DNA from 2 places in the uncultured Acetobacterium sp. genome. Region 2 is predicted to be linked to the other one. Evidence: riboswitches for the same ligand, from Rfam matches in the RefSeq annotation. Region 2 holds a riboswitch; the other holds the start of a gene.

Region 1 (7,899 bases), on a different contig from region 2:
AAAATAAGGTACAATTTCTTGGATACCGGAGTGATATTCCTGACATATGCAAGGCATCAGATGTTTTTATTTTTCCATCTTACCAGGAAGGCTTGCCGGTGGCGATGATGGAAGCGATGTCAGCCGGATTGCCAATTGTCTGTTCATCGATTCGCGGGAATACGGACTTAATTGCCAATAATGCAGGCGGATTTCTACATCCTCCCCAAGATCTGGTCGGCTTTTCAAGTAGTATAGATCAACTAATCATCAATAGCGACTTACGAAAAGAAATGGGTCATCGCAATTCAGAAGAAGCCTATCAATATGATAAAAAGAATGTCAATGTCATCATGGCAAAAATATACGCTGGCATCGAATAATAAGGTTTATTCAGGCTAGGATACAATTTATCCTAATTTAGCGTAAGCTAGCGGGCAGAGATGAGGTAAGCAAAAATGAAAATACTACACATTTTAAATACCGGTAAGCTATCCGGAGCCGAAAATGTAGCGGCCGATATTTGCATGATGTTTAAGAACGACTATCAAATGGCCTATTGTTCGCCAGATGGTTTAATCCGGCAAGCTCTAGAAGACAGAGATATTACATATCTTCCAATTGATAGTTTAACTATCAAAGCATTGAACCGCGTGATCTCTGAATATCAACCGGATTTGATTGATGCTCATGATGTCAGAGCTACCGTCCTTGCTGCAACAATCGCTGACAAAGGGATTCCCTTTATCTCCCATTTACATGTTAATAACGATGATATGAAAAAACTAACGATCAAGTCATTTTTATATATGATCGCAGCAAGAAAAGCAAAAAAAATTATTGCGGTGTCAGAAAGCTGTATAAATGATTACTTTTTTAAACCGGTTATCAAAAATAAAACAATTGTCTTGAAGAATATTATTTATTCACAAAGACTAAATGCCTTAATTGACAAGGATAGCCAGGAATACTGTTTTGATTTTATTTTTTTAGGAAGGCTCACCGATCAAAAAAATCCGCAACGCATCGCAGCAGTAGCTTCTTCAGTGCTAAAACAACTGCCTTACGCCAGATTTGGGGTGATTGGCGAAGGCGAGTTAAAAGAAGAGATGCTAGAAATCTTTGAAAAAGAAGGTGTTACAAAGCAGGTCTTTTTTACAGGCAATTTATCATACCCCTATAAAGCAATCAAACAAGCCAACTGCATGCTGTTTTGTTCCAGATTTGAAGGTACCCCGATTTCAGCTCTGGAGGCGATGTATTTTGGTGTGCCAATCGTTTCAACTCCAACAGATGGTTTGATCGAATTGATTGACAATAATATAACTGGGTATCTATCCGATGATGACGATTGTTTAGTGAGCGCGATTATTAAGCTTATTGAAAACAAAGAAATAAGAAAAGAAATGTCAGAGAAACAAATCGAAAAATTCAATCGTATTAATAATGAAGACAATTATAAAATAATTTTAAGTGGCGTCTATGCAAATGCCATAAAAGCAGAATGAAGAAAGTTAGTGTTCACAAATGCGAATGATTGATCAGGATCAATCGATATCAACTGTAATAGCTTGATGTAAAAGTGATACAATTAAGAGAGGACAAATAATGAAGTTGCAAACTGAAAAAATCAGTGATTTTAAATATATACTTATCGCTTTGTTTCCGATTTTATCTCTTTACGAATTTTTACCACTATTTGATATTGGTAATTTTATATTGATGGCAATTATTACTAGCGGCGTGATCAAAAGAAATCTGGTGATTCGCATTAACATTGAAATACTGGTCACCATGTTGATCCTGATTATTCTCAATTTAATTGTTGGGGCATTGAAATACCCAGATATTACAAACACAATTAATAATTCTGGGGGAATGCTTGTCTTTATGATATTGGCCAGTGTTTTGTGCTGTCCCGGCTATCTGGATAAGGAAAAGCTTTATCGAGCCTGTGGTTTAGTGGCTCTGATAGCAACTGCTTTTCTACTTTATCAGGCTATTGCATATAATATTTTTGACGTGATTATTAGAGGTAATATCCCATTTTTAAGGGCGATTGAATTATCAGGTTTTGAGTCGATTGAATATGGCCGGCCAACATCGTTTTTTTATGAGCCGGCGCATTATTGTATTTATGTTGCGCCAATCTATGCGATGGCAATAATAAAAAAAGATTATTGGCTGGCAATGGTCCTCTTTGCAGGCGGGGTTCTATCAACCAGTACCACCGGTATTATTCTGTTACTGATTATTCCAGTAATTATTAATATTAAAAAGGCAAAAATACTGGTCTACATGATCGTCTTTTCGATCATGGGGATTGCCTTGTTCGTCTATTTGCCAGACCTATTTCGTGAATATTTAAGTAAATTAAGCCTGCCCAGTTTAGTGGAAAATATCAGAATATTAGGAACACTGAGCTTATTCCAATATTTTTCATTACCGGAATGGATTTTTGGAGTCGGTATAAATCGACTAGCAGAATTTCTTTATATGAACGGCGAAACTTATGGTAGAAATTATGCAAATTCTTTCATCTTTCAGGTTTTTTCATTTGGACTGCTTGGATCAATATTGTGGGTAAATCTTTTTGTGATGATGTACCGAAAAATCAGTTCGAATTATCGAGTGATGTGGTATATATTAATGTTTGTTTTGGTAAGTGATCAGATTTTGTTTAATCGTAACTTGCTTTATCTGCTGATCTGGGTTTATATTGTGTCTCGTGAATCAGAGTTGCATGTTTATGAATCGTCGGTGATGCTCAAAGGTGTTGTTTAAATGGAAAAACTGAGGGTGATGACCATGAGAGAAGCATTAATAAGTGTGATTATGCCAGTCTACAATGCCGAAAAACGGTTGGAAATGTCGATTAACAGTGTTTTGAATCAAACCTATCAGCAGCTTGAATTAATTCTGATTGATGACGGTTCAACGGATTCATCAGCGATGATTTGCGATCAATACGCCAGAGCAGATAAAAGAGTAATGGTCGTTCATCAAGAAAATGCCCGGGTGAGTGCAGCCCGGAATCGCGGGATTCAACTAGCGACCGGGGAGTATCTGTCTTTTATCGACGCAGATGATACTATTGATCCAGAAACTTACGCTGTGGTGATGAAACAATTTACCGATCGCTCAATTGATATGGTGATCTATGGAATGCAGTTCGACTATTACAAAAATCAGAAGCTACAGAAAAGACATATTAAAAGCATTGAAAAGAACTACTGTTTTAATGTTAAAAATATAAACGCACATTTTTCTTATTTGTCTGATCAAAACTACTTTTTATCATCCTGTAACAAGGTCATCAAATCCACCATCATCAAAGATAATCAGATTGTCTTTGAAAAGGAAATGTCGATATTGGAGGATTTTAAATTTGTCTTAGACGTTCTGGAAAAATCAAAAAAAGTCTGTGTTCTGGATGGAGCGTGGTATCATTATTATCATGATTTGAATGCTTCGCAACTTAAACGGCGGCCAGCTATTGATTATATCCGGAATTTTCAGATATTAGATAAACGGCTCAGAGAATTCTCGCAAAAATTTGAAATGGACAAGGGTAATGAACTCGAAAAAATCAATGGCATGATTTTGAGATATTATATCATCGCCATCGAAAAACGTTTTACCAGTAATGATCGTTTAAAAGAAAAATACATCAAGATGAAAGAGATTATTACATTAAATGAATTTCAAACTGCATTAAAAAATGCTGCTGTCTCGGGAAAAAGGCTAATAATCGTTGTTCATTTACTTAAGAAAAAGAGTTTTATAATTTTGTTTTGGTTATTTCTTGCAAATGGTTATTTAGGTAAAATGTTCCGTTGAAAAGTAGCGATAATTCTAATGCACTAGATGCAATCAATAAGGCTAGCAGCTAAATTGCGAATCAATCCAATTAGTAAACAATCACAGAAAATGGTGGACTTATGTCAAGAACAGCGAATTCAATCAAGAATATAAAATATGCACTGATCGGTCAAATGTTGGCATTGTTGGTTACATTTGTTTCGCGAATCGTCTTTGTTACAGTATTAAGCGCGGAATACTTAGGAATCAATGGCCTGTTCACCAATATTTTGTCAATCTTATCATTGGCTGAATTGGGAATTGGTACAGCGATTGTCTACAGCATGTACAAACCGATAGCCGAAAACAATGTTGAAAAAATAAAATCGTTAATGAAATTATTTAAAAAAACTTATACACTTATCGGCCTGATTATTATCGCATTGGGAATAATGCTCGTCCCGTTCTTGCATTTTTTTATCAAAGATATTCCAGAAGTAGATTACATCAACCTTATTTTTATAATCTTTGTCGTTAATTCGGCGATATCCTATTTTTTTTCATATAAGCGTTTTTTGATTATCGCCAATGAAAAAAAATACATTGCTTCGCTCTACCGCTATGCAATTTTTATCGCGATGAGTATTTTTCAGATAATCATTTTATATACAACCCAAAACTACATTTTATTCTTATCTGTCGAATTGGTGGCGACCCTATCTGAAAACATTCTGGTTTCGCTCAGAGCCGATAAGATGTTTCCTTATTTGAAGGAAAAAAATATTCTACCATTGGAAGCTAAAGAAAAGATTGAGATCAAAAAAAATGTCCAGGCGTTGATCTACCATCGAATTGGTGGTGTTGTCGTTTTGGGTACCGATAATATCCTGATCTCGATGCTAATTGGGATTGTGGCAGTCGGGATTTACTCAAACTATTTACTGATTATTGCATCACTGACAATGATCTATGGATTAATATTTGAATCATTAACGGCCAGCATCGGTAATCTTGGGATAACCCAATCGGCAGAAAAGAATCGCAGTGTCTTTTCCAGCACAAATTTTGCCGCTTTCTGGATCTACGGATTTTCAGCGATTGCACTTTGGAATCTGGTGAATCCATTTATTTACCTCTGGTTGGGGGGAGAATACCTGTTTGATATGGAAATCGTGGCAATTTTGATTGTCAATTTCTACATGATGGGGATGAGAACAAGCGTCAGAGTCTTTAAAGATGCCCATGGCTTATATTGGTATGATCGCTATAAACCGCTGGCCGAATCGATTATTAACATTGTGGCATCGGTGATACTTGCAAATTATGTTGGCGTGGCGGGGATTTTTTTGGGAACAATGGTCAGCACCATCACTACCAGCTTTTGGGTGGAGCCATTTGTTTTGTACAAGTATGGGTTTGAATCCAGTTCGGCTGAGTATTTTAAACAATACCTTAAGTATGCAGTCATAACAATCGGAGCAGGGATGATCACCTGGTTTATCTGTCAATATGTTGTCGACACCGGAATTATCAGTTTTATGATTAGAGTCTTGATCTGCGGCGTCGTTCCCAATCTGTTATTCTTTTTGATCTTTAGAAAAAATAATGATTTCTCTTATATAATACAGGTAGCGAAAAGTCAATTAATCGACAGAGCAATTAAAATCTTTAAATAAAAAACTGAATGTGGCAATTTGTGATGATGCTCTATTAAGAATGATATAAAAACGTGCTTAGAAAATTTTATGATGCGGATTTTTAAAAATCCTGCTAAATATTTTGCTGCTTCAGTCGATCTTAAAGGTAAGAAGTACTGAGCAATAACTAAGCCAAGCAGAAGGAATGCACTAACATTACTGGTTCAATTACGAAACAGTCAATTTACTTAAATTTGACTGTATAAATTAGAATTAGTCATAATTGTATTGACTGGATCATTAAAGTGTGATATATTGAGCCTAACCACAGCAATGCAATATGCTAATATTCCAATATTGCATATCGTTCTAAACAAAATGACATTAAAAGGGTAGCAAAGCTGTAATCAACTAAATAAATCGTGGAATTACTTTCCGACGATAAAGGCAAACCGGTTGAAAAACCGGGACGCAAAACTAAAGGGCCTGTAAAATGGCAGCCAGTTACCGAAGGGGAAGTTTTTTGTAGTCAGAAATTATTTAAATGAAAGTCGAATAGATTTTTTCGGTCAAGATATAGTAGAAATTTAAAGAGTTGTTAGGAAGACGCTCAGTCAAAAAGGAGGGAGTCGGCAAGCAAGTACATAAATGGTAAAAGTTAAAACTGTTGAAGCAACTCTTCAACGATAAAGGCAAACCTATCGAAAGATAGGGACGCAAAGCTAGAGGGCCTCTAAAATGGCAGCCAGCTACCGAAAGAAGAGTTTTTTATTTAATGATTGTATCGATCCATCGATAAGGGCAAACCAACTGAAAAGTTGGGACGCAAAGCTAAGGGCCTTAACTGCAAAGAAAGGTAGCCGGCTACCGAAAGGAGCACCACCATGAAAAAGATATCCGTTTTATTAGTTACATTGATGTTATTACTAAGTTCAATGCCAGTATATGCAGCACCAGGAAATTCAGGCACAGCAAAAGCGAAAAATCCCAAAAGACCAGTTGCCGTAACAGAACCAGCACCAGTCGTAACAGAACCGGCACCAGTCGTAACAGAACCGGCACCAGTGGTGACAGAACCGGCACCAGTTGTGACCGAGCCAGCACCAGTCGTTCCAGAACCGGAACCAGTGGTCACCGAACCTACTCCAGTGGTGACTGAGCCGGTACCAGTGGTGACCGAGCCAACCCCAGAACCTCAGCAAAAATCAGTTAAAGATTATGGCGCTAAAGGGGATGGCGTAACAAACGACACAGCAGCAATTCAAAAAGCGCTTGATGAAAGCAGTGCGGTCTATATTCCGGATGGCACATATTTGATAAATGTTGATCAGACATTAAAACCAAAATCGAATCAAAGTATTACCTTAAGCCAAAATGCTATTTTAAAAGCTCTCCCCTCTTCAAATGGATACAATGCCGTGGTTCGGATGATTGGTGTAAGCAATGTCAGCATCACCGGCGGAAAGATTGTTGGCGAACGATATGAACACCAGGGAACCACAGGAGAATGGGGAATGGGAGTCCATGTCATTAATGGGTCAAGTAATATCTCAATTAGCAATATGACAATCAGCGATTGTTGGGGTGATGGTATTTTTCTTGGAGATTCCCCAGCAGTAACCGATATTACGATTGATAATGTCATTAGTGAGAACAATCGACGTCAGGGTTTATCAATTACCGATGCGAAACGGGTAGTCGTCAGTAATAGTATTTTTAGAAACACAAATGGTACCTTACCAGAAGCCGGCATTGACATTGAACCAGACCCAAATCAGATAGCTGAAGACATCCAGATTATCAATACCCAATGTTATGGTAACAAGGGTTCGGGCTTAGATTTAATGGGTATCACAGGAATCATCCAACGGGTTACGGTTACTGGTAGCACCATGACAGACAATGCCAGTATGGGAATTCGCCTTGTCAAAGCAAAAGATCTAACCTTTAGTGATAACACCGTCATTAATAATCTTTACGGGATTGAAATTGAGAGTGATGTTAATAACGCTTCTTTCAAAAATATGACCGTCTCAAAAAATAAGTATCGGGGAATCTCACTGGTAACATCAGGTCAGGCACAAGGGGTCGAAAATATTATCTTTGAGAACATGACGATTTCGAACAACAGTCAAAGCAGTCCAGGATCCAATGATGGCGTCAGAATTGATGCTTGGGACGCTAGCGGCTACATCAAGAATGTAAAATTCCTAAATTGTAAATTCATTGATGATCAAGTAAAGAAAACTCAAGCCTATGGAATGACTGTTGGTTTTAACAGCAAGGTAAGCGGAATTACTTATGACTCAAGCTGTGTATTATCAGGAAATATGTATGGTGGTCTCGTTGGTGACAGTGCCATTGTAAAAAAAGTATAAGTCAATAATTATCACAATAACTTCGAATTGCAAGGATAGTTGGATTCTCTAACTATCCTTTGTTATTAAGATTAAATTGGATTAAAATTAGATCGGATGTTTTA
Region 2 (7,899 bases):
TTTCTGCCCGCTGATAAATTGATAATTTTCATGATCTTGTTCCTTTTTAGACTTTTTTATATAATTGGGCATTTGAGACAACCGGCTCAAACAAATCTTTTAACTCAACCGGGAGTTTTTGGGTTTGTTCCATTGCCAGATATCCACCATCGATGAGCGAATCGTGAAACATCCGGATTACATTAATGCGTTCCTGCTCATTAAAATGAAGCAAGACATTTTTACACAAGATCAGCCCAAAATCTTTTCCAATGCTTTTAAACGTCAGAAGATCATGTTTCTGAAAACTGACTGCGGCTTTTATCTCGTCAATCAAACAATAACATTCCTTGTTATCCACCTTAATAAAATATTTTTCAAATATATCTTTTGGGATCCGTTGCACCTGCTCGCGGGGATATTCGGCTTCATAAATTATCTTATCGAAAAGGTCACTGCCATCGATATCTGTTGCTTGTATTTTGACATTTCGAAAATACATATGACCAATCCGATCCCGCAGCAGCATCGCCAGCGTATAGGGTTCCGGCCCCATGGCGCAGCCGGCATCCCAGATCTTGATCTTCTGTTTTAGTCGTAGTTCCGGGATGGCATGGTCGCAAATCATCTCAAGGGTTTGTAAATCTCTAAAAAAATAAGTAAAAGCCATTGTGTCTCCTTTATCATGTATATAATTAAATCCAATGATATTAAAATAAGCAATGCTAGCTTTACCTGAAATGCATATGGTTTCAGAATTTTTAGCTGCATTGCTCATCTTTATACCACTATTTTCATGATTCAAACATTGAATTAATGTTTATCATAAACTTTCTTCGTTGCCAGATTTTGCTATAGTATTTGTAATTATAAGCCACCCTATTTTAGCTTACAAGCAAAACCTTTTAGCTTTGTTACAGATTACCCCTTCTGTAACATTGGCATTCTTATCAGCATATCTAGCCTCTACTATTTTTTTATATCACCGCTTGCCCAGAGAAAATAAATCAATTCATTCTGACTAATCTTTTGATCCCCATTGATCAGCCTCTGGCGCTGAACAACTCCGCTATTCCGGCTTGGTCATCCCATAAATATCGTAAATTTCCTGGGTATATTCACCATCTTCATGATAAACAATCAAGGGTGTGTCAGTTTTTAACCCTGGTTTACCACTTTTTCGTCCTTCAATTAAAACCAGATTGGCTTCTTTTTTTAAGGATGGGTAAACAAATTGCAAGTGCTTGACCTCAATTTTATAAGATCGCATCAGTGAAATAATATCGCCCAACCGCTCCGGCCGATGAACCAAAAACAGACGGCCGCGATCCTTTAGCATCCGCTTGCTGAAAATAAGAATATCTTCAATGCTGCATAAAATTTCGTGGCGGGAAATAGTTTTTGTTTCACAATTGTTCTTAAGTCCCGCCTGAGCCCGCATATAAGGGGGATTACTGACTACCACATCGTAAGCGTTTGGAAGAATCTCACTACCAGGCGCTTTAATATCCCCGGCGATGATCCTAATTTCGTTTGACAAGCCATTAAGGGCCATGCTCCGTCTAGCCATTTCGACCAGCGGTTCCTGGATCTCTAACCCAGTGATCGAGGCTGCCTTTGTTTTGCCATAAAGCAATAATGGAATAATTCCCGTTCCGGTTCCCAGATCAATAACGTGGGGAGCCCCTTTTGTTCGCCGGGAGACAAACCAGGACAGCAAAACTGCATCCATGCCAAAACAGAAATAATCCGGATTCTGGATGATCTTCAGATTATTAAGGCCTAAGTCTTCAATTCTTTCCCCTTTTTTTAAAAAGTTATCCACATTTAGCTCCTTTAATTCACTTAATTTTTTAATTTTAACCGATAATCAACAAGTTTATCCACATATTGGTCAATTCTATCCACCATTTGTGGATAAGTTTTGTTGATTTCTTGCTTTTCCCCAAAAACTTGCCTAAGCACGGGCTTTTCTGTTCAGCCTTTTTATAGCGCACCTGTTAATTGTTTTTTTATAACTTATCCACATATGCACAGATAAAAGTTGATAATTTAAATTCCTAGATTTAATTCCCCAAAATAGACGGTTTTGAATTTCTCATTTGAAAAAAATTATATGCGAAGCTGTTGATAAGTGTTTTTCAATCCTGACAGCATTTTTCTCCCTAGCTTTATGGTTTCGCCTCCATTTTATCAGAAAAAAACCGCCACAAGCGAGAATTATTCTTAGCATGCGCACACTTTTGACCCACAAATCAACCTTGGAGATAAGTCGTTCATAACAACCTTGGACTTGACTGAATAACAAATATGTATTATTATGAGATTAACTATATATTCGGCAAACTTACCAAAAGGTAAGGACGCAAAGCTAGAGGGTCTAAGTATTTATTTATATGACAGCCAGTTGCAACTTTAAGCGCATCTATATGTGTATTTAATGCAACGTGTTTAATCGTTGTTTTTTTTTATTTTTTTACTCCACAGCCATTAACATAAAACCGCTTTTTAAAAGCATTTTTAAGCAGCGCTCATTACTTAAACACGACTGAGCAGGAATAACTGTCTTTTTTTCGTTTTTCTCTTTAATATAAACACATTCTTTGCTATAATGTGTAGTTGTAGAGGACTATTTTAAATTTATTGTATGAATTCGCCACCTCTAAAAGCTTCTTTATCATCGACGATTATGATGATAAAGTCAATGACCAAAAATATTGCAACGAAATTATTTGCGAAAGCGATGGATATATATGAATAGTAGTAAAATCCAGCCGAGTAAATTGGATCTTATTCTCGAAAAAAAACAGCATCTGGATGCCACCATCCAGGAATGCGAAATACGAATTGATGCTAAGCTTGCTTCACTCACTGAAGAAGGCTTTATTTCGCGAGAAATGAATCCTAATGTTGTTGAAGTGGCCATCTCTGATGATCCCTTCCAACCCGGCACAGATTTTCTTTCCGGGGTAGATATCTCGGATGACGATGCTCTCGATCAGGCCGTCCTCAATTCCCGTCCTTTCGAAACCCGATCAAATCAGTTGGCTTTTAATGGTGATCTGCTTACCAGTCAACCATTGCCACTCAGTGACCGGGCAGGTTTTTCCATACCGATCGGCGAAACCGAAGAAGATGAGGAGGAACTACCCACCCTATCAAAAATTCTGGGACGAACCACCCCTTACGCATATGAAGCGGAGCGAACCGCAGCTATCCCTAAAGCACCAACTGAATCCGAGCTCGCCAATCCTGTTGGCACCGATGATGTTTTTGACAATTCCAGATTTGCCGAAACAAAGTCGACGCCGCCACTGTCTGAGGTTAGCCCGGAAATAATAAAACCCGATCCGCCCCCAGAAATGGCAACAACACCAGAACGCCAACCGGAAAAAACAACGCTGACAACAGAAACGCCAATTAATCAAGAACCGCTACCGCCGAAAAAGGCAAAGCCCCAAAAAGCAAAGCCAGAAAAACGTAAAGATAGGGCAATCAAGCAAAAACAAGCTCAACCAACTAAAAAAACGAACCTTCAATTCCTTAAAAAGCCCAGCTTAACCAATATGGTTCCGCCGCTTGTTTTTTTCTTTATGGGATTAATGATTTTTGGAGCTTTCCTGATTTTTACTGCCTCAGAATTTAATTTTATTGATTACTCGGTGGTGTTTATTTTATTCACCTGCCTGATCTTTACCATTGCGATGCCCTATGGCGCCAGTATCTTTTTTATGATTCTACTCTTGTGCAGTTATGTGATTTTGTCGCTGATTTCGGTTTTCTACCTTGATGTTCCCTTTAAATTTTATCAGATCGGTTGGCTACTGGTGATTCCGATGATTTTATGGAGTTCGGCATTATTGATTAGAAAGGTTCGCGAACTGTTCCATTTCAAAAAAAATCTGGAACAGCAAATTGCATCCTATGATAATCTCGAAGAAAGTCCGGGACTGACGATCGAAAAAGCCTACTATAAGGATCTCAAATATGCCATGGATCGCGCTTCCCGCGGCGAAACCATTCTGACTCTGGAAATGATTACGATCAATCATCTGGATGAGCTAAAAACCATCAACGGTTCCCGGCTCTGGGACGAGATCCTCTATAAAACCTTAAAAATTATCAAGAGCCACTGCTACAGTAACCACCTGATTTATATTCTCGATGGCAGCATCTTCAGTATTCTGATGGAAAACACTTCTGTAAAAAATCAATTGCTGATCAATCAGGAGATTACCGATGCCTTCAATGCTCTAATTCTCGAGTATGACGCTGTTGAAGCCGATGTGTCACTTAGCCTTGCCGCCATTCCCTACTCCCGCGATATCACCAATCCCTTTGATTATCGGGCGCTGGTCTTAAGGCATCTAAAAAAATAAAGCAGCAACCATGTGATCGGTTGCTGCTTTTTTTACTTTAAGATACTTTTCTGACAAAAGAAGGATGTGCCACGCACATCCTTCTTTTGTCTTTGATTCATTTAATAAATAATATAAGCTTCCAAGTTCTGTCGTCCAAATTGAATGCAGGCATCATAGGAATCCATATAAATATCAACGATTCCCTCCGTAACTGCACCGCCGCGATCTTCAACCGTATAGGTGGTGCCCATCGCCGGAATATAAATCTTGGTTCCAAAGGGCAAACCTTTCCAGGCTGCTACGGTATGATTCGCTTTAGGCATCACACCCGATGCGGTGGCATTCCCGGTTGCCGTATAAGCGGTACATTGGATCGTCATTTTGACAGCACCTTCGGGAATGGTAGTGGTGGCGGTTGTCTGAGTTGGAGCAGTAGCTGGTGTTACGACCACCGGAGCCTGGGCTGCAGCCGGGCTTTCAACCACAGGTGCTTGCGGTTCTGCCGGGGTTTCGACAACTGGCGCTTCCGTGACGGGAGCCGGGGCTACAATCGCTGCTTTCGTGCCAACTTCAACAATTTCTGGTATCGGCGCTGTTACAATTTCATCGAAAATAATTTCCCGCTTGACTTCCACCCCGTTTTCATAAAGCACCCGTTCAACTTGGCTGGATTCGCCGTCAACGCCAACCTGGATAAGCTTGGTTTTGCCGGTTTCCATTTCCGGGTTGTCTTTATTCTGGGTGGTATAGGTGACAACCTGCCGGCTTGGCAGTTCATCAACTTGTACCCGAATGACCTCAACTTCTTTGACATCTTTTAATGATGTAGACTTGCCTGGTTCAACCCGGTCAAGATCATTTAGTTTTAGATCATACTCATTGAGTAAATCACCAACTGTTTCGGCTTCGGTCTGATAAATAATCGTTTTTCCATCAACAGACAGTTGACCGCTAGCCTTGCTTTTCACTTCAACATGATTAACCGTAAACAACACCGAGTTGGTATCGACATTGACGGAATATTGATCTCCTAGTTCAATGCCATTACCTTCTAGCACCGCACCGACACTCTGGAACATGCCACCACTGAGCATTCTTTCGGTATCATCAACGGTGACCTTGATCTCCTTGGCAAAAACAAAGGAACTGGCGGTTCCTACCACACAGGTGATGATCACGCTGGCCATACCTATTTTAAGGATCGATTTTTTTCTTCTATTCGGGCTGCTATTCTCTTTTTCTATCATAAAACCTCCATTTTCATTTCAATCTTTCCAATCGAAAGTCTGTTTCGTTACAATTTCTTTACAAATCGATTGTACTTCATTTCCCGATAATTGTCAAGATTAGAATTTACTAATTGACTTTTCTTAATGTTTCATTTAAAATATAGATAATTAGATAAAAACAAACCGTTGATGCGGAGATAACGGTGGAAGATGCACTAACAGAGAGCGAGGTAGGCTGAGAGCCTTGCAGAAGGCAATCCATCAAATGGACCGCTGAGGGCATGGTCAAAGGCTTAGGCTGAGTATTCCATGACGTGACAACTACGTCAGTGTTGAGGAATATGTTGGTATTCTGCAGAGGCAGGTTTGATCCTGTAAAAAAAGGTGGCACCACGAGTCGTTATACTCGTCCTTTACGTTTAGTAGAGGACGAGTTTTTTGTATTTACAGACCGCTGTCTGTAATGAGTTAACCACAGAAAGAAAGGAAATAGTCATGGAAAAGATACCCTATAAGATTTATTTAAGTGAAGATGAGATGCCAAAATACTGGTTCAATCTGCGAGCCAAAATGAAGGAGCTGCCAGAGCCTTTTGTGAATCCTGGCACCGGTGAATACTGTAGCAAAGAAGAACTGCTGCCGGTATTCTGCGAAGAATTAGTCGACCAGGAACTCAATACTACCGATGAATTCATTGAAATTCCTGAAGAAATCCAGAGTTTCTACAAAATGTTCCGGCCCTCGCCGCTGGTTCGAGCCTATTGTCTGGAAAAAGAATTAGATACGCCAGCCGAAATCTACTATAAATACGAGGGCACTAACACCTCTGGCTCCCATAAACTAAACTCTGCTGCTGCCCAGGCCTACTATGCCAAAAAGCAGGGTTTAACCTCATTAACTACCGAAACCGGAGCCGGACAATGGGGCACTGCCCTGTCAATGGCCTGTGCCTACTATCATCTGGACTTATCCGTTTATATGGTTAAGATTTCAGCCGAACAGAAACCGCACCGTCGGGCGGTAATGGAAACCTATGGTGCCAAGGTGATTGCCTCGCCTTCCAACACCACCAACGCCGGCCGAAAAATCTTAGCCGAAACCCCGGATACCAACGGATCCTTAGGCTGTGCCATCAGCGAAGCGATTGAGGTGGCAGTCACGACCGACAGCTGCAAATATGTCCTGGGCAGCGTCTTAAACCATGTCGGTCTACACCAGTCCATTATTGGGCTAGAAACCAAGATCGCCTGCGACAAATATGATATCAAACCGGATATCATCATTGGCTGTGCCGGCGGTGGATCCAATTTACTGGGTCTGATTGCCCCCTTTATGGCCGAAAAAATCGAAGGCCAGAATGACATCGACTTTTTAGCTGTCGAACCGGCGTCATGCCCATCGTTAACCCGGGGACGCTATGCCCTGGACTTTGGCGACACCGGAAAAACCACCCCGCTGATTCGGATGTACACCTTAGGCAGTGGTTTCATGCCATCTCCTAACCACGCCGGCGGATTACGCTACCACGGGATGAGTCCGATCATTTCCAAGCTTTACCATGACGGTTACATCCGTGCTAAATCTTATACCCAAAATGAAGTTTTTGAGGCCGCCACCCAATTTGCCCGAATCGAAGGGATTCTGCCTGCGCCCGAATCTGCTCATGCGATTAAAGCCGCCGTTGATGAAGCGATCGCCTGTAAGGCATCCGGCGAAAAGAAAATCATTGTCTTTGGTTTAACCGGTACCGGCTACTTTGATATGACCGCCTATATGAACTACAACGCCGGCAACATGACCGACTATGTTCCGACTGATGAAGATCTCCAAATCGGTTTTGACAGCCTGCCCCAAATGGAAGTGAAATAGATTTTTTCTTAAATAAGAACCCCGGTGATTGGTATACCAATCACCGGGGTTCTTATTGTTTTACTTATTTATTTGAAAGCTTATTTATTTGAAAGCTTACTAAATTACTACCGAAATCGTCCCTGTTTTCTAAGCGCGGCCTTAACCGTGGGATAGAGATCAAAGTCGGTGTGCGGTAGAAAGCGGGCGGCATACATCCGGGAGATAAAGTCCGTGGCCGCTCCAAATTCCAGATATTCGATCCGTTCCTGAAGCCTGGTCACTTCCTCCATTTTCTGATCATCCGTTAACAACACATAAGCGCCCTGCAAGGAGCTATTACCCAACGAAACAAAACGTTCTCTCGGTAAATCAGGATAAAGGCCGATGGTGATTGCCGACTCCAGATTGATATACGTCCCAAAGGCTCCGGAAACATACAGTCGATCGACATCGATCGGTTCAACCCCCAGCCGTTCCAG

The links. Region 2 has a riboswitch for cyclic di-GMP ahead of QZ998_RS13430 (hypothetical protein). Riboswitches for the same ligand answer to the same signal wherever they lie in the genome.
Region 1: it holds a riboswitch for cyclic di-GMP, as region 2 does, so the genes downstream of both, QZ998_RS07285 (right-handed parallel beta-helix repeat-containing protein) here and QZ998_RS13430 (hypothetical protein) in region 2, are expected to answer to the same signal.

Annotation. Positions count from the first base shown of each region.
Region 1 covers NZ_CAKMJU010000038.1:35,791-43,689, forward strand. Annotated here, with positions in the region: gene QZ998_RS07260 (glycosyltransferase family 4 protein) at 1-362, shown strand, start outside; gene QZ998_RS07265 (glycosyltransferase) at 510-1,487, shown strand; gene QZ998_RS07270 (hypothetical protein) at 1,588-2,763, shown strand; gene QZ998_RS07275 (glycosyltransferase) at 2,764-3,819, shown strand; gene QZ998_RS07280 (hypothetical protein) at 3,921-5,456, shown strand; cyclic di-GMP riboswitch class I at 5,854-5,929, shown strand; cyclic di-GMP riboswitch class I at 6,099-6,174, shown strand; cyclic di-GMP riboswitch class I at 6,208-6,289, shown strand; gene QZ998_RS07285 (right-handed parallel beta-helix repeat-containing protein) at 6,302-7,795, shown strand.
Region 2 covers NZ_CAKMJU010000103.1:19,055-26,953, reverse strand. Annotated here, with positions in the region: gene QZ998_RS13445 (MBL fold metallo-hydrolase) at 1-32, opposite strand, end outside; gene QZ998_RS13440 (CheR family methyltransferase) at 47-649, opposite strand; gene QZ998_RS13435 (tRNA1(Val) (adenine(37)-N6)-methyltransferase) at 1,049-1,804, opposite strand; cyclic di-GMP riboswitch class I at 2,310-2,394, shown strand; gene QZ998_RS13430 (hypothetical protein) at 2,733-4,358, shown strand; gene QZ998_RS13425 (3D domain-containing protein) at 4,460-5,587, opposite strand; gene QZ998_RS13420 (TrpB-like pyridoxal phosphate-dependent enzyme) at 6,065-7,438, shown strand; gene QZ998_RS13415 (ASKHA domain-containing protein) at 7,546-7,899, opposite strand, start outside.